DNA from 4 places in the Brevibacillus sp. FSL L8-0520 genome. Region 1 is predicted to be linked to each of the others. Evidence: predicted binding sites of a transcription regulator. Region 1 holds the regulator's gene; each other region holds the start of a gene.

Region 1 (5,601 bases):
TTTGCACAGTTTTCCCCCCAAACTATCTCAGAATGCTATGGTCTATCAACTTTTTCTCTTTTTGTCAACGGTTTTAGTATATCATACTGATATATTATTTTTTGCTTACAGTTGTTGGATGGAAATGAAAAAAGCCCTTCCGAAAATGGAAGGGCTATCTGACTATTTTGGGAGAAACGACGTAAGAGGTAAGCAGGGCACCTGTAAACAGATCGTAGTGCAAATAATGAAAACGGCCCTGTTGGTCCTGCAACGTTACTTCCCAAAAGCGATTCTTTTCGTCAATACCCGGAACGATATGGCGAATCGCTCCATCTGGAAATCCTTTTTTAACGGCCGCTTCCACGCTTTCACGGGTAACGGCTTTTTCCAGAGAATCAAATGCGACTGTTTCGGCCGTCAACCAGACCACCACAGGGGTGCCCGCCTGGTTTTTTCCCAGCACTACCGCATAGGATTGATTCCCGCGATACTCGTCTATGGAATCGATCTGCGCGACTGTTGTCCGCTCCTGGACCCATTGCCGTACCTGGGCCTCAAAATCATCCTGCTTCCCCACAACGGTTGCGCCCAGATGATAGGCCGAGCCCAGAACGAGCACAAGAATAACGGCGATTACTCCTGCAACGATTTTTACATACACCGGTAAAACTCCTTTATCCCCTTACATTACAACCGAAAGCGAAGCTGATCCTGCTTGAGTCCCGCAGCTGTCTCCATTTGCAAATAGATCTCCAATTGCCGCAATTCACGCGTCGGTCCATCGTACCATAATTGGTACTCGACTGCAATCTGATTGGCCAGACGCTGAGTCATATCCTTGATCGGAAAAGATGGTCCGAGCCACATGGACAACAGATCGGTCACCTCTGTAGAAGGCACGCTGAGACGATAGCCTTGCCAGCCCTGACCGGAACCATCTGCGACCGGAAGCGGCGCAACCCGCCCCAGCTTGCTTTTCAAGATAGCCGCATGCTGCTGGGGCGTATATAGCGAGTATGGCAAAGCCTGGTGGTCTTGAATTTCTCCGTCAATCGTGACATTGACCTGTTCCGCTTCTTTTTGCAGTTCAAAGCGATGTCCGGCTATTTCCCCGGCCAGCTGAAAATTTTCACCCTTGTACTTTCCGCTCAGAACGTAATCCTTTACGAAAACGGAGAATGGCCGCTCCGTATCTTTGGTTACCTGATCCAGCAAACTGGCAATGATCGCCCGGTCTGCCTCTTCTCGCTGTGTCGTCGAGATTACATGCGCTTCTTTTATATCCAGACGATTGTGAAGTTCTCCAAGCAAGGTGCCCAAGGCAAACAGGACGAGAAATAATGACGGAAGCCACCAGAGCTGTTTGGGCTTAATATACAAGTCCGTTCACCCCTGTCCCTTTTTCCTTATGCGTATGAATTCTGGGAAGGTTTTAGAACAGGACGGAAAACTTGCTAAACATACGACCCGGCACCTGGGCCATACTACAGATACACCCCGAGGAGGTGAGCGCGTGAAGTTGTCAAACCAAACGACATCTCCTGACCTCTTAGGGTCTATGCTGCAGGATTATCGCGTCTCCTGGGCAGCATTGTCTTCACCTCTAAGAGCATCGTCTCACTCATCCCCACTGGAATTTCGCCATACCTCGCTTGCGGAAGTATGGCGAAAATAAGTCGGCATGGTGACCAATCAAAATCCCTCTACCTACACCTACAACCTTTCTCCTGTCCCCCATGACAGGAGCCTTTTCCCTTATCGCTTCAATTGCTGAAACATCCGGTTGGCTTCAAAAATAACGCGCTCCTCGTCGACGGTGAGAAGCTCTCTGTTGCGCATCAGGAAAGAACCGGCCACAATCGTATCCTTAACATCGCGGCCATTTGCTGCGTACACGACATGGGACACGGGATCATGAGCCGGATGGAAATGCGCCTGATGACTGTCAAGCACAATCAAATCCGCTTGTTTCCCAGTCTCGATCGTTCCGAGTGTATCCGGCTGGAATACGCCCTCTGCGCCATAACGGGTTGCCATGCGCAGCGCTTCCTCGGCTGGAACTGCGACGGGGTCGTTGTTTACGCCCTTGTGCAAAATGGCAGCCAGCTTCAGCTCCTCAAACAGGTTGAGGTTGTTGTTGCTCGCGCTGCTGTCTGTTCCGAGGGAAACGTGAATCCCTTTTGCCAGCATTTTCGGTACTGGCGCCACTCCACTTGCCAGCTTCAGGTTGCTGACGACATTATGCGATACCTTCACGTGATAGTTTGCCAAGACGTCGATCTCTTCATCCGTGAGGTGAACGGCGTGGGCGAGCAAAGTTGGACGATTGAAGACACCCAGCTTTTCCAGGTGAGCAACCGGGCGAACCCCATAATCCTTTACATTCTGACCAACTTCCCACTCCGTCTCCGACATGTGGATATGGATCGGCAGAGACAGCTCCTCCGCTTTTTCCACAATTTGTGTGATAAATTCCGGTGGGCAAGTGTACGGAGCATGTGGAGCCATCATGACGGTCACGCGTCCATCCGCCTGGTTATGCCATTCACGGGCGAAAGAAACGGCATCCCGCAGCTTTGCCTGACGCTCTTCCTCGGAGCAAAGGCCGATCATTCCGCGGCAGAGACGCGCTCTCATCCCGGACGCTTGCACGGCTTTTGCCACTTCATCCATATGATCATACATATCGACGAATGTCGTCGTACCGGTCCGAATCATTTCGATAAGGGATATGTATGTGCCCCATTTCACATGCTCGGACGTGAATTGTGCCTCCAGCGGCCACATTTTGTCTTCGAGCCACTGCTGGAGCGGCAAGTCATCCGCATAACCGCGGAGCAGCGACATTCCTGCGTGCCCGTGTGTATTGATGAAGCCTGGCAGCACATAATCCCCTTTCAGATCAATCACTTCGTCATAGCCGGAGAGATCATCGGGGGTCGGACCGACGTACGTAATACCCGCTCCTTCAAATCCGACAGCTCCGTCCTGAATCACTTCATTTTGGTCATTTGCGGTAATTACCGTTGCATGGGTCAATATGGTCTTTTTCATCGTTACACTCCATTCTTACGTCAAGTAATAAGCAAGGCTCTGCAAACTGGATGTCACATCGGCATAGTGGATCCTGACATCGCGTTCGGTGCGAATCGTGGTGGGAGCAAAATTCAAAATCCCTTCAATCCCGGCCTCAAACAGCAGGTTGGCGACCGACTGGGCCGCCGCTGCTGGCACTGTTAGGATGGCAAGACGAATTTTCTGCTCTTTCACGGTCTGAATCAGCTCTTCCAGTGGCTGAATGGTGATTCCCGCGAGCACTTTTCCGCATTTGGCCGGGTCATTGTCAAAGATAGCCGCAATCCGCATGTAATCCTCTACCTGCGCATTGTAATTGCTAATGGCGTGTCCCAGATGCCCGGCCCCGATCAGCGCCACGCGAATTTCCTCGCTCAATTTTAAGATCTGACGGATTTTTTCTACCAAATAGTTCACGTCATAGCCGATGCCCTTTTTGCCGAAATCCCCAAAGGAAGAGAGATCTTTTCTGATTTGGGCAGGGTTGACGTCGAGATTTTTGCCCATCTGCTGGGAGGACACCGTCGTCACGCCCACTTGCTGCAGATAGCTTAGGTAGCGCAGATAAATCGGCAACCGGCGCACAACCGCTTCCGAAATCTTTTCACTTTTGGCCACGTACGGTCGATCCTCCTTACTTTTTTCTTTTCAAAACGCGATAATCCTTTCCATTGGAGAGGATCGTGATGGTTCCGTTCTGACTGGTAATGTAGGTCTCAGCCCAGGATTCGCCGAGCCGCTCCAGCACTTCTTCCTGGCCATCCTTTAGCTTTTCTCTCGGCTTTCCGGTTAAAATGACCGCCACTTGCGGATCCACCTTGCTCAAAAATGGCTGCGAGGAAGCCTGATTGCTGCCTTGAGCAGCAACCTTCAAAACCGCTGCTTTCAATTGATCTGCGTGTTTCTCAAGCAGCCTCTCCTCGGCCTTTTCATTCATCGCACTGGCGAAGAGAAAAGACAACTTGTCATGCCGCAATTGAAAGACAAGGGAGTTGTCTTGCGGAGACAGGAACAGCGGTTCACTCGGGTGCAGGACCTGGAGCATCACGTCTTCGTCCAGTCTGATTGCTTCTCCGTCAGTAACAGTCACTGCCTTTTTTGCTGCTTTGAGCGGGGCCGCGTTGCGAATCGAAGACTCAATCGGACGGGGCAAAATGACGTTCTCTACAAGCACCCGCTCCACAAGAAAAGCGAAGCCCCCTGCGTGCCCCGGCAAATCATTTGTCAAGACCACGTAATCCAACCGGGTAATTTTCCGTTCGGTCAGCGCCGCAAACAAGCGGGGCCAATCCTCAGCGCTTCCGGTATCAACGAGCATGTTTTTTCCATTCGGCAATCGAATCAAGGTTGCTTCCCCGTGCGGCAGCTCCAGATAGTGGATGACAAGCCCGATGAATTCACTCTCGTCTTCACTTGCGAACGGATCTTCTACTTTTACCGCCTTTTGCAAGTGGTTGTCGATCGAGCAGCCGGGTATCAAAAGCATTGTGACAGCCAACACCAACAGCCAAGCTCTTCCCGCTTTCCACAGCATTTATTTTATCACCTATATCCCTGTGAGACTATTGATTCATTTTATGAATCAGACAGGGATTGCATGCCCCGAAGAAACGGAGCGATGTCTTCGCGCAGGGTTGTCCAGGGGCCTGTTCTCGTATCGAAAGGTGGGAGCGATTTGAGAAACGAGCGTCCGTAGCGGGATTCCACGATGCGTGTATCAAGCACGACAACTACACCGCGATCGTCCTGGTGGCGGATCAGTCTTCCGACCCCTTGTTTGAATTGGATGACAGCCTGAGGCAAAGCGATCGACATAAACGCGTTTTTGCCCTGCTCTTTTACCTGCTCTGCCCTCGCCTGATAAATCGGGTGGTTCGGCGGAGTAAACGGAAGGCGTACAATCACCAGACAGCTCAATGCCTCGCCCTGGATATCTACCCCTTCCCAGAAGCTGCTCGTCCCCAGGAGAACGCTGTTTGTTTCTCTCTGGAACATGCGCACCAGCTTTGTCCGGTTGTTGCTGTCGATTCCGTGTCCGAGCAGTGTATAAGGCTCGTTGTCCAGTTGTTCCTTCAAGCCTTGGTACACCACACGCAGCATCGAATAGGAGGTGAACAGGATCATTGTCCGGCCGCCTGCTGCCCTGATGGCATCCACGCATCCCTGAATCACGGCCTCGAGGTACTGCTGCTCGCTCTCTTTGCCCAATGTAGGCAGATCGGATGGAATCAGCAGGAGCCCTTGCTTTTCATAACAGAACGGAGACGGCAGCTGGAGTGTTCGGACGCGCTCCTCTGGCAGCCGGTCGAGCCCCATCCTTTCCAGAATATATGAAAAGCTGTCTTTGACTGTCAGCGTCGCCGAGGTGAGAATCACGCTTCTGCGCTCGTCAAAAAGCGGTTCCGCCAAGCGTGTTGCCACTTGCAGCGGCGCAGCATGAAAGTACACTTGCTTTTTCGGGGTGCGAGACTCGATTTCCATCCAGCACACATACTCATCATCCGGCTCCAGGAGAAAGAAGTGAACCATTTCCATCCCTTCTTG
Region 2 (5,601 bases), 2.0 Mb from region 1:
ATCGTGAAGTACATCCAGCCAAATACCAGCGGGAATGTGACAAGCGCTGAGAGGATGCAGCCCCACCCCACCAGGAAATGCTGTGTCCAGCGAAACCAGCCGCGATTCCAGATGAAGCGGTACGTGAGCAGATGCTCCGCCGACGTTTTGCTCGTACCGCGGCGAAACAGCAGCTTCAAGCCCTTTTTCAAGATCAGCTTGGTGGGCGGCCGCTCCGCCCAGGCGGAGAAACGGTACAGAAACCCGCCGATAAATACCAGCGTCCCGACGATGTAGCCGTACAGGGCCAGGTCGATATGCGTAAAGAATCGAGATCCCAGATAGCTCAACACAAACAGGATACAGACGATGACAAATGCCCTTTGAGCCAATGTGGAAGCAAACGCGTGATTCACGGGAAACCCTCCTTCTCTTTCGGGAAAGCGTTCGTTCTCTTGACGGCTTCATTCTATCAACCCGGCCTTTTGCCGGTTGTGATGTTTGTCACTTGCGTCGGCCCGGGACGGCCTCTTTTGTCGAATCCTGCTCGTTTTGTCATCACTTCTTCACAAACCGGTCGGCTCGTACTTGCAAGTCCGTACATGAAAAAAGACAGGCACATACGACCGCCTGTATGCGCCTGCCTGTATTTGTTTGTTTGTTTGTCTGTCACCGCTTTATCTTTCTTCCATGGAAGCTGTATCGTTCTTTCGCCCAGCTTTACACATCCTCTGTCCTCACCTTCTGTCCTCACCTGCCGCCTCTACCCGGAAGCCTTTTCTGCTCTTTGCTGCGTCACATCGCTAAACATCCCGGCATAGTATTTCACCTCACCGACGTCATTGCGGATCGCGCTGATCGTGAGCCATTCCAAAAACAGACCGTTGTCTTTTCGCTTGTTCCATATCTCCCCGGCCCAATATCCCTGCTCCTCAATCGCTTTCCACATCCTGTCGTAAAACGCCCGATCTTGTTTGCCGGACTTGAGTATGCTGGGGTTCTTGCCGATGACCTCCTCTTTTTTGTAACCGGTCACTTGTTCAAATGCAGGATTCACAAACGTAATCGTCCCTTTTTTATCCGTAACGACGATCGCCTCGACCGTGTTTTCCACGATGCTGAGGGCGAGCGTAAGCCGATCCTGGTAGTACATCCACATCACCATGATGAAGCAGCAGAGCGCCACCTGGGAAAGCGCCATGAAGCCGATCGCGTAATGTCCGGTCAGATTGAACAACAGGGTCAGCATCAGCGGCGGGAAAAAACCGCCCAAACCGCCCATGGCGGAGACAATTCCGTTTACAATTCCCGCTTGCTTGGAAAAATACATCGGCACCAGTTTAAAGACGGCTCCGTTTCCGATACCCGCGCAGGCCGCAATCACCAGACAGCCTACTGTATACAAATGGATCGACAGCGAGAAGGACAGCAGTATGCCCGCAGCGGTCATTCCGGCAAAGACGACCAGCAGCACCTTGAACGAATCCCAGCGGTCACCGAGCCACCCGCCTATCGGGCGGGCCAGCGTAGCGAGGACGATAAATCCTGCTGTGCGCAGCCCCGCATCCACTTTGTCCAGTTCAAAATGGGCGACCAAAAAGTTAGGCAAATAGACGGTAAAGGCCACAAACGAGCCGAACGTAACGAAGTAGAAGAGACTTAAAAACCAGAGTCTTTCGTTTTTGTAGACGCTTTTGATCTGCTCCTTCAAGGAAACGGTTACCCGCGGTTCCGCTTTATCGCCGAGCAAGAGATTCAGCGCCGCAAATCCGGCTAGCAGCACCATGTACAGTTGAACCGTTGCCGACCATCCCCAATAGCTTGCGATGACAGGCGCCCCGAAAGAGCTGATCGCTGTCCCGATATTGCCCATTCCGTATATCCCGTTGACGGAGCCCAGCTTTTCCTTTGGATAATACTTGGGAAGCGACGTCACCCCGACTGAAAAGACCGCTCCCGAGATGCCCAGAAACAGTCCTCCGATCATCAGGTCGGCTGCACTCGTAGCCTCGCTGATGTAATACACGGGGACCAACAGGATCAAAAAACTGATGGCAAACAGCAGCCTCGCCCCGTAACGGTTCGCCAGATAGCCGACCGGTATCCGCAAAAGGGAACCGAGCAAAACCGGAATGGCCGTAATCCAGGCGATTTGCCCCTGTTCGAGCGACAAGCTTTCTTTCATAAATGGCATCAATGATGATAGGATCACCCAGACCATAAACCCGACGACCAGACTGGCGGTCTGCAGCGGCAATTGTATTTTCTTTACCATGAGCACTCATCCTCCTTGAGGAAGTTACACCCTCATGGTAATTGAATTTGGAGCAGGAGATTGTGATAAATCTCACAGGTGCCCTCTCTTCGTTTATGAAGACAACAAAAAGGGGTGGCATAGGCCACCCCGTATATCAATGTGGGAGGGAAGTAGTTTGAAAGCACTCAGACGCGACTTGAACGTTATGTCGTACTAGATGTACAGCTTAGTTGCCGGAACCCGTTGAAGCAGCTGGGTCGGTTGTACCACCTTCAGTTTTGCTTGCATCAGCATCTCCGGACTGAGAATCAGCCGAACCTGTCGATGCATCGGAAGAACCTTTCGACGCATCCGTTGAATCGGTTGTGGAATCCGATCCAGTCGACGCATCAGAAGACCCCGGTGTGGAATCCGAAGCTCCCGTCGACGCGTCAGGAGTCGATTGATCTTGGGAAACAGAACTATCTGTAGACTGATCAGTTTCGGTTGTGGAGGAAGAGCCAGGGGTCGTTGCGCTTCCGTCTTGTTGTGTCGCTGGTTCCGGGTTGCTGGTCGGGCTGGAGCAAGCCACCAAGCTGCCGGACAGAAGAAGTGCGACTGCCGCTAAGGATATCCATCGTTTGTTCATGATTGAACTCCCCTTTCCTGTCTTTACTTTGTGACTTCTTTCGGCCACATGTATATCGTAGCTGGGAAAGATGATCATCCTGTGAGGAGAGTGGGAAAAAACCATGAACAAAATATGAAAAAACGATGACCTTCTCAAACTGTCAGACTGTCAGGAAACCGACCGTTCGCAGTTCAGTGCCGGCAGCCGGACGATAAACACGCTTCCCTTCCCCGGCTCGCTCTCCAGTGTTACCTGTCCGTCGTGCAGCTCAACCAATTCTTTGACGATCGCAAGTCCAAGCCCTGTCCCCTTGTTCTTTTTGGAACGGCCGCGGTCAACCTTGAAAAAGCGCTCCCAGATCCGCTCCTGATCGTCCGGCGAGATGCCGATCCCCGTATCGCTGACGGAGATTTCCACCCACTGTCCATTGCTTCGGGCCGAGAGGCGAATCGTCCCCTCATCGGTGAACTTGATCGCATTTTTCACGAGGTTTTTCAAAATTTGTGCGACCCTGTCTTTATCGGCGTACACCTTGGGAAGGCCCTTCGGCTGCTCTACGATGATCTCAATGCCCTTTTCCTCGGCTTCCGGGCTGAAGGAAAACGCCACCTTGTTCATCAGCGTTTCCACATCAACAGGGAATTTCGCCAGCGTTACTTCATTGTTCTCCAGTTTCATCAAGTCCATCAGATCATCGACCAGCCGACTGATGTGCAAGGTCTCCGAATACATGACCGCGTAGTATTTCTGACGGGATTCCTCTTCCTCGACCAGCCCGTCCTGCAGCGCCTCCAAAAAGCCTTGCATCGCCGTCAGCGGCGTCCGCAATTCATGCGAGACATTCGCAAGAAAATCGTTCCGAACTTGCTCCAGGTGCTGCCGCTCCTGTTCTACACGCTCCAATTTGCCGGCGAGCGTATTGATCGTCTGGGCCAGGTCGCCAATCTCGTCGGCAGTGTCTACCTGTACACGTTCGGAGTAGTTCCCCCGTCCGATCTCCGCTGTCGTCCGTTCGATATTTCTGAGCGGCCTGGAAATGGACCAGGACAAATACGAAACCATCGCCGTAGACAAGAGCACGCCAAACAAGGTCGCCCAGAGAATCGTTTCCCTCATCTGGGCAAAGGTCCGCTCCACTCCCTCAATCGGCGCATGCAGAATGATCCCCCCGTACACCTTTTCCCCTTTGCCCCAAGGGATAGATACGGATAGCATCGGATCTTCCAAGCCTTCCATCTTTAACTCCGTAACCGCATTCTTTCCTTTTAATACGGAATCGGCAATGGAGTGGGCAACCGCTTTTCCCGTAAATACCTCATCCTTCATAGAAGTCGCCACAATCTTGCCTTTTTGGTCAAACAGCCAGATGCGCATGTTAAAGGACTCATCGAGCGAGGCCAATTTTCCAAGCAGTGCCGGGTTGATTACATTGCTGTCTTGGATGGCGGCATTCACTCGCTTCGCCTGACGAAGCATCTCTTCTTTTTGGGCACCGTAAATGTACTCCTTTGCGAGAAAGGAGATCAGGATGCCGGAAAAGCCCAAGCCGATGAGGACCGTAGCCAGAAAGCTGAACAGCAGACGGCGGAAGATGCTTTTTGACATCCCCATCATGCTTCATCCACTCCGAATTTGTAGCCGATCCCCCACACGGTGTGTATGCATTCATAAGGAAGCACCTGGAGCCTTTGCCTGATTTTTTTGACGTGCACATCAATCGTACGGGCATCTCCGAAATAGTCAAAACCCCATATCTGTTCCAATAATTGCTCACGTGAAAACACGGTGCCCGGTGACTTCGCCATGTGCACCAGCAGGTCAAACTCCTTTGGACGAAAACTGATTTTCTCGTCTGCAGCCAGCACTTCCCGTTTTTCAATATCAATCATGAGCCGATCAAAGGTAAGTACCTTCGCCGTATCCTCTTCCTGCTTTTCTCTCGGCTGCGTCCGTCTCAAGATCGCCCGGATCCGGGCCACAAGCTCCCGGGGACTGAACGGTTTGGTTACATAATCATCGGCGCCCAGCTCGAGGCCAAGCACCCGGTCGAATTCTTCATCTTTGGCCGTCAGCATGATAATCGGAGTATCCCATTTCTTGCGGATTTCTCTGCACGCTTCAAAGCCATCCATATGGGGCATCATCACATCGAGAACGATGAGATCGGGAATCTCCTTTTCCACAAGCTCCAAGGCTTGCTTCCCGTCGTTTGCCACGACTAAATCAATTTGTTGTTTGGAAAAGAACAGACGGATAATTTCGCACACATTTGGATCGTCGTCCGCGACTAACACTTTCGTATTTATCATGGTCAACAACCTCCCTTCTGTGGACAGTGCCTGCCATCCGTAAGCAGAAAAGCATAAATTTTTATCATGGTAACATATAATAGCTTGCTTGTGGACCTGCATAAGTCATGCCGCCATAGTATGATTCTCCAGTACAGGATGGGGCTGGATTTTCTGGTACAATCCGATGCATTCCATTGCTTTCCGATACATTCCTTTGATTTCCGAGGCTTTTTTAAATACCGGCATCGGGTGATCCTTGCAAAAACAAAAGCGCTTTTTCTGATAGGCAGGCAAAAGTCCTTCATAGCTTTTATCCATCGAAAAAGGATGTGCCGATTCCGCAGCACATCCCGTACACCTTATTATTTCATGATGGTCAACAATTTGCAAACCCCATACTCAGCCTTCTCCCTGTCCCCCTCGGGAATTCGCTTCAACAGATCGAGCGCGGCGTAAGGCACTTT
Region 3 (5,601 bases), 1.9 Mb from region 1:
CCGTTCAACTCTACAGCCTCGACGGATGTCCAACGCTTATCTTTATAATTGTTAGCTGTTCTTTGAAACAAAGAAGATTCCTCGTTACTGAATCTGGTATCTTTCTTAATATCCCTAGTATCCTCATAGAAGTAAAGATAGTCGTTTCGTTGCGATCCGTTCTTTGGATTAAACCAAGTATCATATACGGCAATGGTAACTCCATCAACTCGTACTACTTTCATATGCTCAATAGTGCCTTGTTTTTGTGCAGCTTGTGCTGGAGCAACCGTTTCAGCAAAAACGGGGGAAATTGATCCTGACCATCCAAGTGTAACGGATAAAGCAACAGGAAGAACGAACGCTAGTTTTTTCAAATGAAACACCCTCCATATCCTTTTTTGTAGCCTCACCTTTTTAGACGCAGGAAAAGGTAAAAAGTTACAAATGAAAAGAATTGTTTTATGTGACAATTCGAATTGTTTACAAACCAATATTCCCCAAAAATATTCTACTAGTGACAGGAAAAAGGTCTCGGTTAATCACATAAAATTTGGTAAAATAGAACGTGTGTTCCTGCTTTTATAAAAATTTATAGAGAGAAGGTGAGCAAAAACCCCCCTTTTTGTACCTAGTAGGTGGGGGGATTCTATGCCAAAACAGACATGGACAAAAGTTCAATTTCTTCAGCAGATCAAACGGACGGCTTGGAAGTTACAATACCAAGCCAAAAAGCAGTATCGGCGGGAAATGTTCCTTGACGATCACAAGGAAGTTCCGTACCACGACTCGATTGATTCCCAGTTATTTGTCGAAGAACTGCTCAACAGCTTACCTGAACGTGAGAGGTTCATCATTCAACGAGTGGTGATTGAAGGGAGAACGGAACGTGAAGTAGCGCAAGAACTCCGTATCTCCCGTTCTCGACTCCACGCCTGCAAAGTACAAGGATTACAAAGACTTCATAAAAAAATTGTCTTTGCCTAAAGGAGGAACGTAATGCTGGAAGATGATGTCTTTTGCAAATTGGTGCATGATGCGCAACGAGGAAATCGGGAAGCGCAGGAAGCCTTACTAAAATACTTACAACCCGAACTAGAAAAAATGACGTGGTTTATACGTATGCCACTCGAAGATAGTCTGCAAAGTTTACATTTAGCAGTTTTGGAACTGATCTCATCATGATCAGAGAAAAGGAGGAGGAAGGATGAATGAAACAACGATCACCATAATTGCTGGACTTGTTGCAGTTTTAGCCATCTGCATTATTTACCGACATGTAAGTTTAACCATTCAAATACGGGACATAGTAAACGTGTCCTTACAAGCTAACAAAGAGCAAGAAAGTCAAAAAAAAGAAGAATCCGAAGTATCCGATCCTTCCCTGGAAAAATAAATAGCAGAAAGAAAATGGCGATTTCTTTCTGCTCACAATTATATCAAATGATAAGGAGGAAATGAACATGGCCACAATCATAACAGTTTTACTTCTTCTGTCAGGAGCTACACTGTTTGGAGTATTGATGAGTCAGCAGCGTTTGTGTAAAGAACTGAAAACCATGAAGAAATGACTAATCCCCCCTTTTTGAACTGTGACCCGCAAGAGGGTCACTTTTTTAAAGTGTCCATCTTACGGGTCACAGTTCAATCTCTATTGACAAAGGGGTTTTTTCAAAAGCTTCGCTATGCTGGATCTTCTTACATAAATTTGTGTCAGTTACGCTAGGGTGCTGAATAAATATCGGTATTATGTCACCTTGTGTTCGAATCTCCATTTTCGGCCGTTTTTTGCCGTTTTCGGCAATTAACGCCCTGGCGATCGATAAGAATTGTCCGCCAGGCGTGAACAAAATGGGTTTTTTGGTCAAAAAAGTGCGATCTCGCTCTAGCTCCGTTTTTCTTCGTTTTTTGTGGCGTAGAAATTGCCAAGCGCTTGGCAATTTGGGCGCTTTTTTTGGAACCGATCGCCACGCTAAACATCGTCATCTGGGACAAGTTGCCTGAGAAAAAAGAGGAGAGCTAGAGGCTTTCCCTTTGTCTGTTACAAACAGCGATCATCTCAGTCGATTGAATCGCTCTTTTGCATCACGTAAAACACGTAGCCGTAATAGCTGGAATACTTTCGGTACAGCTCAACTTCCCGGCTGGCTTCTTTCAGCGTCGCGAGCGCGTCCCGGTCGTTCTTGTACCGATCCTGCAGATGACTGATCCGCTCACGCATCGGTTCATAGTAGTCATCCCACCAGGCCGAATCCGGCAGAACAAAATGCTCCTGCAAGGTGTAGCCTGCCTCAGCGATTATCCGCAGGTTTTGTTCAACCGTTTTCATGCTCGGGTAAGCCTCAGCCCAAAACCGCTCCACTTCGTCAGGACGTTCATCCCGAAGCCAGCAAAGCTCTGTTGCAGCCAGGTATCCTCCTGATTTCAGCAGAGGACGCCATGCCCGCAGCCCTTCGCCAAAGCCCATGATGTAGATCGCTCCCTCCGACCAGATCACGTCAAAGGAAAGAGGCTCAAAGGGCAACGCAAACATCGAGGCATTTACAGGCGTTATCCGATGGGAAACCCCTGCTTCCGCAGCTCGCCGGGCCAGTTCGTCCAGAAACGGCTGATGCGTATCGACTGCCGTTATCGGGCCGTCCGAAAGCTTTGCCAGCTCCATGGTCTGCATGCCCGGACCGCAGCCAACATCGAGAATGCGAGCATCGCCCGGAATGTTTTTGACATACGAAAAAGCTTTTCGGGTCGAATCATTGTTTCCGGGGCCTTCCCGGGGCAGATTGCTGTGAATGTCAAAGAAAATCTCCATGCTCATGATCAAATTCCCCCTGTTTGTCCTGCTTTCTGTTCATTCAGATGAAGAGGGGACAGGGAAACAATTTTCTGAATGAAGACAAGAAGTTATGATCCCCATCCCTCTTGAATACGAGTAAAAGAGCACGTGCAAAATGCGGACATCCCAACCACTCCTTTTCCGTTTCGTTGCTTCAAATCATACCACAGCAGAGGCGCTTTGGCCGATGACCGAGCATCGCCTTATTTTCGTAACCAATTCGCCGTTTTTCCGTAACCAATTCGTCCTTCGTTGTTCACAGCATAATGCATGCACAAGCCATATGATAAAGAGGATTGTGATCACATTCACATATAACCACTGTGAAAATGTTGTTTTCGGGAGGGGAGACAACGTATGGAACTGGACAACACGATGCTGGCTCGTATCTTGACCTCGTTGACGCTTGGGTTTCACATCATTTTTGCCGCTATGGGCGTAGGCATTCCCGTAATCATTTCGATTGCCGAATGGCTGGGCATCCGGCGCAAAGATCCAATGTACACGCTGATGGCCCGCCGCTGGGTAAAGGGCTTTACCGTGACCGTTGCGGTCGGTGTCGTGACAGGCACCTGTATCGGGCTTCAGCTCAGCCTGCTTTGGCCAAGCTTCATGAAGGTGGCCGGCGAGGCGATTGCGCTGCCGCTGTTTTTGGAGACGTTTGCCTTTTTCTTTGAAGCGATTTTCCTGGGGATCTATTTGTATACCTGGGACCGCTTTAAAAATCCGTATATCCACTGGTTGTTCTCGATCCCGGTCGTGATTGGCTCGACGGCCTCTGCCTTCTTCATCATGACGGTGAACGCGTTTATGAATGCGCCGCAGGGCTTTACGCTCGCAAATGGCGCTATCGTCGACGTGCAGCCGCTCACGGCCATGTTCAACCCGGCTACGCCGACAAAGGCGGGGCACATGATTCTGTCCTCGTATGCAACTTCTGCTTTTATCCTTGCCGCCATCGCTGCATGGAAGCTGCTCAAAGGCAACCGTCACGAGTACTACCGCAAAGCGCTTCACTTCACGGTGGCCCTGGCGCTGCTTTTTTCCTTCGGGACGGCCCTGTACGGCGATTTTGCCGGAAAGTACCTGGCCAAATACCAGCCGGCCAAGCTGGCAGCAGCAGAATGGCACTTTGAGACGAAGCCGCAGGCCGAGCTGATCTTTGGCGGCGTTCTGGACCGGGAGACGCTTGAAGTGAAGGGAGCCGTGAAGCTGCCCTATGCGCTCAGCATTCTCGCGACCGGTTCGCCAAACGGCGAAGTGATGGGGCTGGATCAAATTCCTCGCGAGCTTTGGCCGCCTCTGGTTATCCACTACTTCTTTGACGGCATGGTGGCGATCGGGATGTACATGCTGGTTGTGCCGCTTCTCTATTTTGCTGTTCGCCGCTGGAAAAAGGGGAACGTCCCGAGGCCGCTGTTGCATGCGATTTTCTGGGGAGCGCCGCTTTCAATTCTCGCCATCGAGCTGGGCTGGATTTTTTCGGAGATCGGGCGGCAGCCGTGGATTCTCGTCGGCTACATGAAAACGCAGCACGCGGCTACGACGGCGGACAACGTCGGTGAGATGCTGGTGATGTTCAGTCTTCTGTACGCATTTTTGGCCATCGTTTGCTCGCTTGTGTTGAAGCGGATGTTCAAGAACAAGCCGATTGAAGCCGAGCTGAAGTAGCGGGAAGGGAGGGTATGCGACATGGCTCTGGAAACATTGGCCATTACGGTGCTGTGGATCTTTTTGTACGGCTATATCATTATTGCGTCGATTGACTTCGGAGCGGGGTTCTTCTCGTTTTTCTGCAAAGTCACGCGGCGGGATCATATCGTCAACGCGATCATTGAACGGTATTTGTCGCCTGTGTGGGAAGTCACGAACGTCTTTTTGATTTTCTTCATGGTCGGGCTCATCGGGTTTTTCCCGGATACGGCGTATTACTACGGAACAGCCTTGCTTGTACCGGGCAGCATCTTTCTCGTCCTGCAGTCGCTCCGGGGGTCGTTCTACGCCTTTGCCCATTACGGAGCGCGCAACAGCACGGCCTACTTGTTCGTCTACGGCGTGACCGGGCTGTTTATCCCGGCTTCCCTGTCCACGGTCCTGACAATTTCCGAAGGGGGCTATATCGAGCAGATGGCTGGCGGAGAAATCGTCCTGAATATGGGCAAGCTTTTGACCAGCTCGTATTCGTGGTCGGTCGTAGCCCTTGCGCTGGTGAGCGTGCTGTACATCAGCGCGAGCTTCCTGACCTTTTATGCGGACCGGGCAAAAGACACAGCCGCGGTCAAGCTGCTTCGTTCCTTTGCGATTGCCTGGAGCCTGCCGACGATCTTCGCCAGCTTCCTGGTGTTCCTTTCCATTCACCGGCACAACCCGGAGCATTTTGACAAGATGATGGACATCAGCTGGCTGTTCCTTTTGTCCTTTGCCTGCTTTTGCGGTGCGCTTGCCCTGCAGTTGCAAAAGCGCAGCTACGGCTGGGCGTTCATTCTCGTGATGCTGCAGTTTGCCTTCGCGTTCTTTGGCTATGGAATGGCCCATTTGCCGTACCTGCTCTACCCGTACATTACGATCACGGACAGCATCAACAGCCCCGCGATGGGCAAGGCTCTGGTGATCGGACTGATCGCCGGTCTTTTCCTGCTGATTCCGTCGCTTTTGCTGCTGCTCAAGCTGTTCCTTTTTGACGCCAAGTACGTGCAGGGTCGTCCGATTCAAAAATAGCGTCCGCATATGGTATGATGGGAGACAGTGAAAGCAAGGTGAAAACCTGAGCATACAGGAGGCTGTTTGCA
Region 4 (5,601 bases), 2.0 Mb from region 1:
AGCGTCACCATCAGCAGCGCCATTGCGCCTGTCGCAGCGGAGATCATCCCTGGACGCCCACCCGTAAATGCGATCACACAGGCGATGCAAAACGACGCATACAAACCCACCATCGGATCGACTCCGGCGATGATCGAAAAGGCGATCGCTTCAGGAATCAAAGCGAGAGCTACCGTCACTCCCGCGAGCACATCACCCCGCAGGTTGCATAGCCAAGTCTTTTTCAGTTGTGAAGTAATCAATGCATGACCTCTTTTCTGCTAAATTTTCCGAGTCTCGTTCAAGCTTTTGATTTTGCCGAAAAACACATTGACTTTCTCCTCGCAAGAAAGTCGGGGCCGTTGAATACGAAAACATATTATAAAGGATATAGGCAAAGTTTGACCATGTTAAATTATGGCAGGAGCTGTTGTATTCTGCTTCTGTTCGCAGAAAATAAAGTTTTAGACTGTATCCGTTGATTTGCTCCCAAATAAAACAGCGGAAGCCACGGACCAGAAAACAAAGTCCCAGACTCCCGCAGCTTTATTAAAGCTATCGATCCCGTTGGTTGGATACTTCTTACGTCACTCCTTGGCTCTTTATAGACACATCTTTTTCCAATGTTAATTCGTGAAATGATTTCACGCGTAGCTGTAAAAATGGGGTGAACCATAATGTACAAGCCGAAGCTAACAATCCAATGCCACCCGCAAATAAAGCGAACCGTAAACCCATTGCTCCCCCGATCATCCCTCCCATTAACGAACCAAGAGGTAAAGAACCCCACGAGATAAATCGAAATGTAGCGTTCACGCGACCTTGCAGGGCATCGGGTACAATTACTTGACGTAAACTGATGGTACTAATGCTAAACATTGAGACCCCCATTCCGAAAAGAAGCTGTCCGAGCATCATAATCAACGCAATACTTAATTCTGATCCTACTGCTAATGGAGCAAGCAAACCGCCACTTGCTGCGATCGTAGCGGAACCCACAATTGTCGGACCTACTCCAAAACGATGTACAGCCCTTTGGGCAAGCAGAGAGCCAAATAGGTACCCTACTCCTAGCGTTCCATAAATGATGCCGAGAATGCTCGCACTGATTTTGAGTTCCTGCGATGCATATAGAACATAAACACTAAAAATAACATTCCAGGAAAGGTTAAAGACTGTTGAGCAGCGCACCACTCCCCACAGCAACGGTTTTGTGTAAACCGTATGCAGCCCTTCTTTCATTTCCAGCCACATGTTTTTTGGTTTTTTCGCATCTGTCACGACTTTCTCCAACTTGCGAATCCGGGCTATGTACACAGCGGATACAAAAAAGAATACCGACGTGAACAATATTGCAAAAGGAGCGGTGATTACCTGTTCCAATCCACCTGATAAACCCGGCCCAGCAATTTGTGCTGCAGATTTACTTGTCTCTAGTTTGCTATTTCCATCAACAAGCTGCTCCTTGCTCACGACGGAAGGCAAAAAGGATGTATAGGCAACATCAAAAAAGACAGTACAGATACCCACTATGAAGGCTACCAAATATAGAACTGTCATATTCAGGAATCCAATCAAGGCTGTCAGCGGCACAATGAGCAGTAATGCACCCCTGAAAAAGTTAGCGGCGACAAGAATGGGTCGCCGGGGAAATCTGTCTATCCATACACCAGCGAGCAAACCGAAAATGATAAATGGCGCATACTCGGCAAAACCAAGCAACCCCATTTGCATGGGACTGGCCCCTAAATAGAGAGCTGCCACTAATGGCATTCCTAATAATGCTACCTGAGTCCCAAACTGTGATGCAGTTTGCCCAATCCAGAGCCTGCGAAAATCTGTGTTCGTTAACAATCCTTCTGCCTTGTTACTCATGCTCGTTCCCCCATTTTCGTCACAACTCATTGCCATTCAAATTTGCATTTTTAGTATAGGGGAACTTACGTTTCAAGATCTTGCGCTTTCATTATCACAAAATGTTGGATGATTCATTTTGTTATGAAGGCCTTTGTCTGCACTTTTCGTTTATAATGCCATACCATTTACTCCTCGGTTCCGCCAGTTTCTTTCCGAGTCTGCAACATTATTTTCTTCGAACAGCTCCGACAATCTCCTGTACCCTGCTTGCGACTCTTATGAATAACGGCAAAAAGCCCGTCCCTTGCATAACCGGTACGGGCTGATTCAACCTGTATCATCTCACGTTATTTTCTGCCTACCTTTTTCAACACGGCTTCCCTTTCGTTTTCATGCAGCAATTGATTGGCCATCGGAATTAACATCAGATTTTCTTTGCTCAGGTGGTCCAAAACGAGCTGCCACGCCTCACGCATCAAGGCAATCAGCCGGTGGCTGCTCTGTTTGGTCTTTTGACAGCATTCCGTTTCAGATTGAAGCTGCAGAAGGGTGGCGCGAATCCGTTCGTGCTCCTTTTTCATTGCAGAGACCGGGTGAACAAGGGTAAGGTTCGCTTGTGTGATCAGAGGAAACAAAATCTCTTCCTCTTCCGTAAAGTGGTGGAGCATATTTTGCACCAGGTCGGCTGTAAGGGCCACAATCTGCTCTTCCTTCTCCGCATCCCAATTGGAACCGGAGTATAGGAGTTTTTTCAGTGTTTCTAGCTGCTGCAACAAATGGTCGTGTTCCCCGCGAAAATATCGCAGCAATGTCGCACATTCCCCCCTTTCCACAACATTCATGATAGACCCCGTTCCTCGCCTCCATAGTGAGGATCGTCACAATCTGCTCAAAAATACATGATTTTTCTTGAAATGTGACTGTAGTCACTGCATTTCCACAGCTCCATCCGATAGAATGGTTTGGACTACTCAACAAGTATCGACGTCTGCTCGTATGAAATGGGGGAGCGCGATTGGCTAAAAGCCTTACCTTTGTCCAGCAGATCTCGCCTGACTTCCTGGCGAGGCTGTATACTCTCGCCACGGAGAGAAATTTCCCGGCCGGAGCCGTTCTCTACATGGATGGCGACCCTGCTGAATACCTTTATCTCATCTCGTCCGGGCAAGTAAAGCTGACGAAGACCACGGTTGATGGAAAAGAGCTTACCCTGCAAGTATTCGGTTCAGGCGAGCTCGTCGGGTTGGCCGGCTTGTTTGAAGCAGAGCTGGTCCACACTGCCAGCGCGGCCATACTGGAAGACGGAGCGGTCCGAGTGATCCCGCGCGCTGGCCTGGAACAGATTCTGATAAAAAACGGGGAGTATTGCGTAGACTTCATGCGTTGGATGGGAATCATGAACCGGCGCATGCAATCAAAATTCCGCGACCTGTTGTTGAACGGAAAAGTCGGCGCCTTGTATTCCACGTTGATTCGCATGTGCAATACTTACGGAGAAGAGCGGTCCGAGGGCATTTATATCAATCTTTCTTTGACCAACCGTGACCTTGCTCATTTTATCGGCTTGACCAGAGAAAGCGTAAACCGGATGCTGTCAGACCTGAAGAAGCAGCAAGTGATTGATTTGCTGCCGCATGGACATATCCTGATCAAGGATCTGACCTATCTGAAGGAAACGATTTGCTGTGACGATTGCCCGCCGGAAATTTGCCAAATATAGCTGCAAGCAAAAAGCACCCTGCCGTCTCCATTGGCAGGGTGTTCGATTGCCTGGCAAGCCGCTGTCTGTCTCTTGCGACTCTCTACTGACGCACTTTTCGGCTCAGTTCTGACCTATTCTAACTCAGTTCTGACTCACTAAACTGACTCACTTCTGACTCTTTTTCCTACTCCCGCCCCCGCTCTCGCCGATAAATCATATATGCAAGCGGAAACAGCAGAAGATTGACAACTGAAAGCATAACGCTCACTTCATATCGCTCGGCGAAGTACATATTCACCGTATACTGTGTACAAATGATGCTACCCAAAAGCACCAAAGCCAGCAGGATGATGCCTCTGACATTATGTTTCATACGGTTTCACCCCGATTGCGTAAATACTTCCCCCTTCGATCTCCAGCTCTATTTCGGGCAGCGCCCTTCTCGGCGGCCCGGCTAACGGCTCGCCGGTCATGACGTCAAATTTGCCGTGGTGGCACGGGCAAAGCAGCTCGTTTTTTTCTGTACTCCAGAAAACCGGACATTTTAAATGAGTGCAGGCATTTTGATAGGCCCTCCACTCGTCCTCTCCTACCCGTACAAGCAATGCCCCTTCGTGGTCGCTTGGATAGAAGAATTCCACTGCCTCCCCTGTTTTCACAGCTTCCGCTTCGACGATCTTTTTCCGGGGGTATTTCCCGCTTCCCGGCGCCAGCAATTGTTTGGCAGCCAGCGTCCCCCAAGGCAATGTGGAGACTGCGAACAATCCGACACCGCCCAGCACCGTTTTCATAAAAGCCCTGCGGTCCAGCGAACGTTCATTCGACCGATGGATATTGTGCGTATAATTGTCGTCCCGCTCCGGCACGTTCCTTCTTTTGTCGTCACTCATCCTGTCCTTCCCCCTTTTCAAAGCAATCGTTCCGTTCGGCTCTGTTGCCTGGCAGCCGCCGCACTCAAGGACTTCAAGCAGCGCTTGTCGTCTTGTCGCCTATACCGCGAACCGCACCATGCGGCTAAAAGAGCTTCTCCCTTCCCTGCAGAATGCCTGGCAAGCTGATCCTCACGTTTGTTTCGCCCTCAAGCGGATTGAACGGCTGGCTTGCAACCCATTTGCCGTTGGACAGGAGGTGCTGCTCCTGTTTCCGTGCGAGCTCCGCTTCGTCGATCCACTGCAGGGTGTTGGTCGGGCAGACAGATGCGCACATGGGCGGAATGCCGTCCTTTGTACGGTCGTAGCAAAGATCGCATTTGTACATCAGGTTTTGCTCCTGATCAAATTTCGGGATACCGTAGGGGCAGGCGATCGTACAATTCTGGCAGCCGATGCACTTTTCGACCAGCGCCGAGAGGACAGCGCCGTTGTCGGCGATCTGGATTGCCTGCGCCGGACAGCTGCGGGCACAAGCCGGATTGACGCAATGCAGGCACATCAGCGGGATCGTTTGCCGCGTGTGAAAAGGATCGACGTCCATTACGTAGTTGCGGTTGCGATTGTCATGACCTCCGCACTGCGTGCAGGCAGCCAGACAGCTTCGACAGCCAATGCAGTTGTCCATTTCAATGTAGAGCACTTGCTTACCCATGGCGGCGCTCCTCCCTCCCCAGCTTGATGAGTTGTGCGGCGCATGCCTTGAACTCTGGCATCTTGCTGTACGGATCAAGCGCTGGATTGGTCAATAGGTTGATCGATTCATGCTTGCCCCAGTGATAAGGGACAAAGACCGTATCCGGTCGGATTGCCGCGATGACTTTCACTTTGTAGGGAGCTTCTCCCCGCCGGGTTTTCAGCAAAACCGTCTCTCCGTTTTGGAGGCCGTAGCGTTCAGCGGTCTCGGGGTGAATTTCCAGCAGCGGGTCCGGGTACATGGCATGCAAAAACGGAATGCGACGCGTCTGGTTTCCCGACAAGTAATGGTACACGACACGGCCAGTCGTCAGGCGAAGCGGATAGTCCTCATCCGGCTCCTCGGCGGGGGGACGGTACGGCAGGGCGCATATCTTCGCCTTTCCGTCCGGATGGTAGAACTTTTTGTCCAAAAACAGATGGGGCATCCCTTGGTCT

The links. The regulator Rex, encoded in region 1, represses fermentation and respiration genes when NADH is low (regulators of the CRP and FNR family bind a similar motif). The targets are predictions, from matches to a motif close to TTGTGAAATATTTCACAA.
Region 2: the regulator Rex is predicted to act here: its motif matches at 2,315-2,332, upstream of NSQ24_RS02900 (nitrate/nitrite transporter).
Region 3: the regulator Rex is predicted to act here: its motif matches at 3,109-3,126, upstream of NSQ24_RS03425 (cytochrome ubiquinol oxidase subunit I).
Region 4: the regulator Rex is predicted to act here: its motif matches at 2,703-2,720, upstream of NSQ24_RS02935 (hemerythrin domain-containing protein).

The regions. Positions count from the first base shown of each region.
Region 1 covers NZ_CP150171.1:2,486,539-2,492,139, reverse strand. The annotation lists gene NSQ24_RS12475 (hypothetical protein) at 1-1, opposite strand, end outside; gene NSQ24_RS12470 (DUF5590 domain-containing protein) at 155-643, opposite strand; gene NSQ24_RS12465 (hypothetical protein) at 670-1,362, opposite strand; gene NSQ24_RS12460 (amidohydrolase) at 1,738-3,036, opposite strand; gene NSQ24_RS12455 (redox-sensing transcriptional repressor Rex) at 3,052-3,675, opposite strand; gene NSQ24_RS12450 (MBL fold metallo-hydrolase) at 3,692-4,591, opposite strand; gene dinG (ATP-dependent DNA helicase DinG) at 4,633-5,601, opposite strand, start outside.
Region 2 covers NZ_CP150171.1:508,056-513,656, reverse strand. The annotation lists gene NSQ24_RS02905 (hypothetical protein) at 1-395, opposite strand, end outside; gene NSQ24_RS02900 (nitrate/nitrite transporter) at 743-2,254, opposite strand; gene NSQ24_RS02895 (hypothetical protein) at 2,450-2,626, opposite strand; gene NSQ24_RS02890 (ATP-binding protein) at 3,015-4,460, opposite strand; gene NSQ24_RS02885 (response regulator transcription factor) at 4,457-5,155, opposite strand; gene NSQ24_RS02880 (hypothetical protein) at 5,500-5,601, opposite strand, start outside.
Region 3 covers NZ_CP150171.1:619,431-625,031, forward strand. The annotation lists gene NSQ24_RS03400 (hypothetical protein) at 1-356, opposite strand, end outside; gene NSQ24_RS03405 (sigma factor-like helix-turn-helix DNA-binding protein) at 631-966, shown strand; gene NSQ24_RS03410 (hypothetical protein) at 979-1,164, shown strand; gene NSQ24_RS03415 (hypothetical protein) at 1,187-1,375, shown strand; gene NSQ24_RS03420 (class I SAM-dependent methyltransferase) at 2,039-2,794, opposite strand; gene NSQ24_RS03425 (cytochrome ubiquinol oxidase subunit I) at 3,170-4,483, shown strand; gene NSQ24_RS03430 (cytochrome d ubiquinol oxidase subunit II) at 4,505-5,530, shown strand.
Region 4 covers NZ_CP150171.1:515,977-521,577, reverse strand. The annotation lists gene NSQ24_RS02945 (SulP family inorganic anion transporter) at 1-239, opposite strand, end outside; gene NSQ24_RS02940 (MFS transporter) at 562-1,854, opposite strand; gene NSQ24_RS02935 (hemerythrin domain-containing protein) at 2,184-2,678, opposite strand; gene NSQ24_RS02930 (Crp/Fnr family transcriptional regulator) at 2,852-3,556, shown strand; gene NSQ24_RS02925 (hypothetical protein) at 3,723-3,911, opposite strand; gene NSQ24_RS02920 (Rieske 2Fe-2S domain-containing protein) at 3,901-4,428, opposite strand; gene NSQ24_RS02915 (4Fe-4S dicluster domain-containing protein) at 4,553-5,122, opposite strand; gene NSQ24_RS02910 (molybdopterin oxidoreductase family protein) at 5,115-5,601, opposite strand, start outside.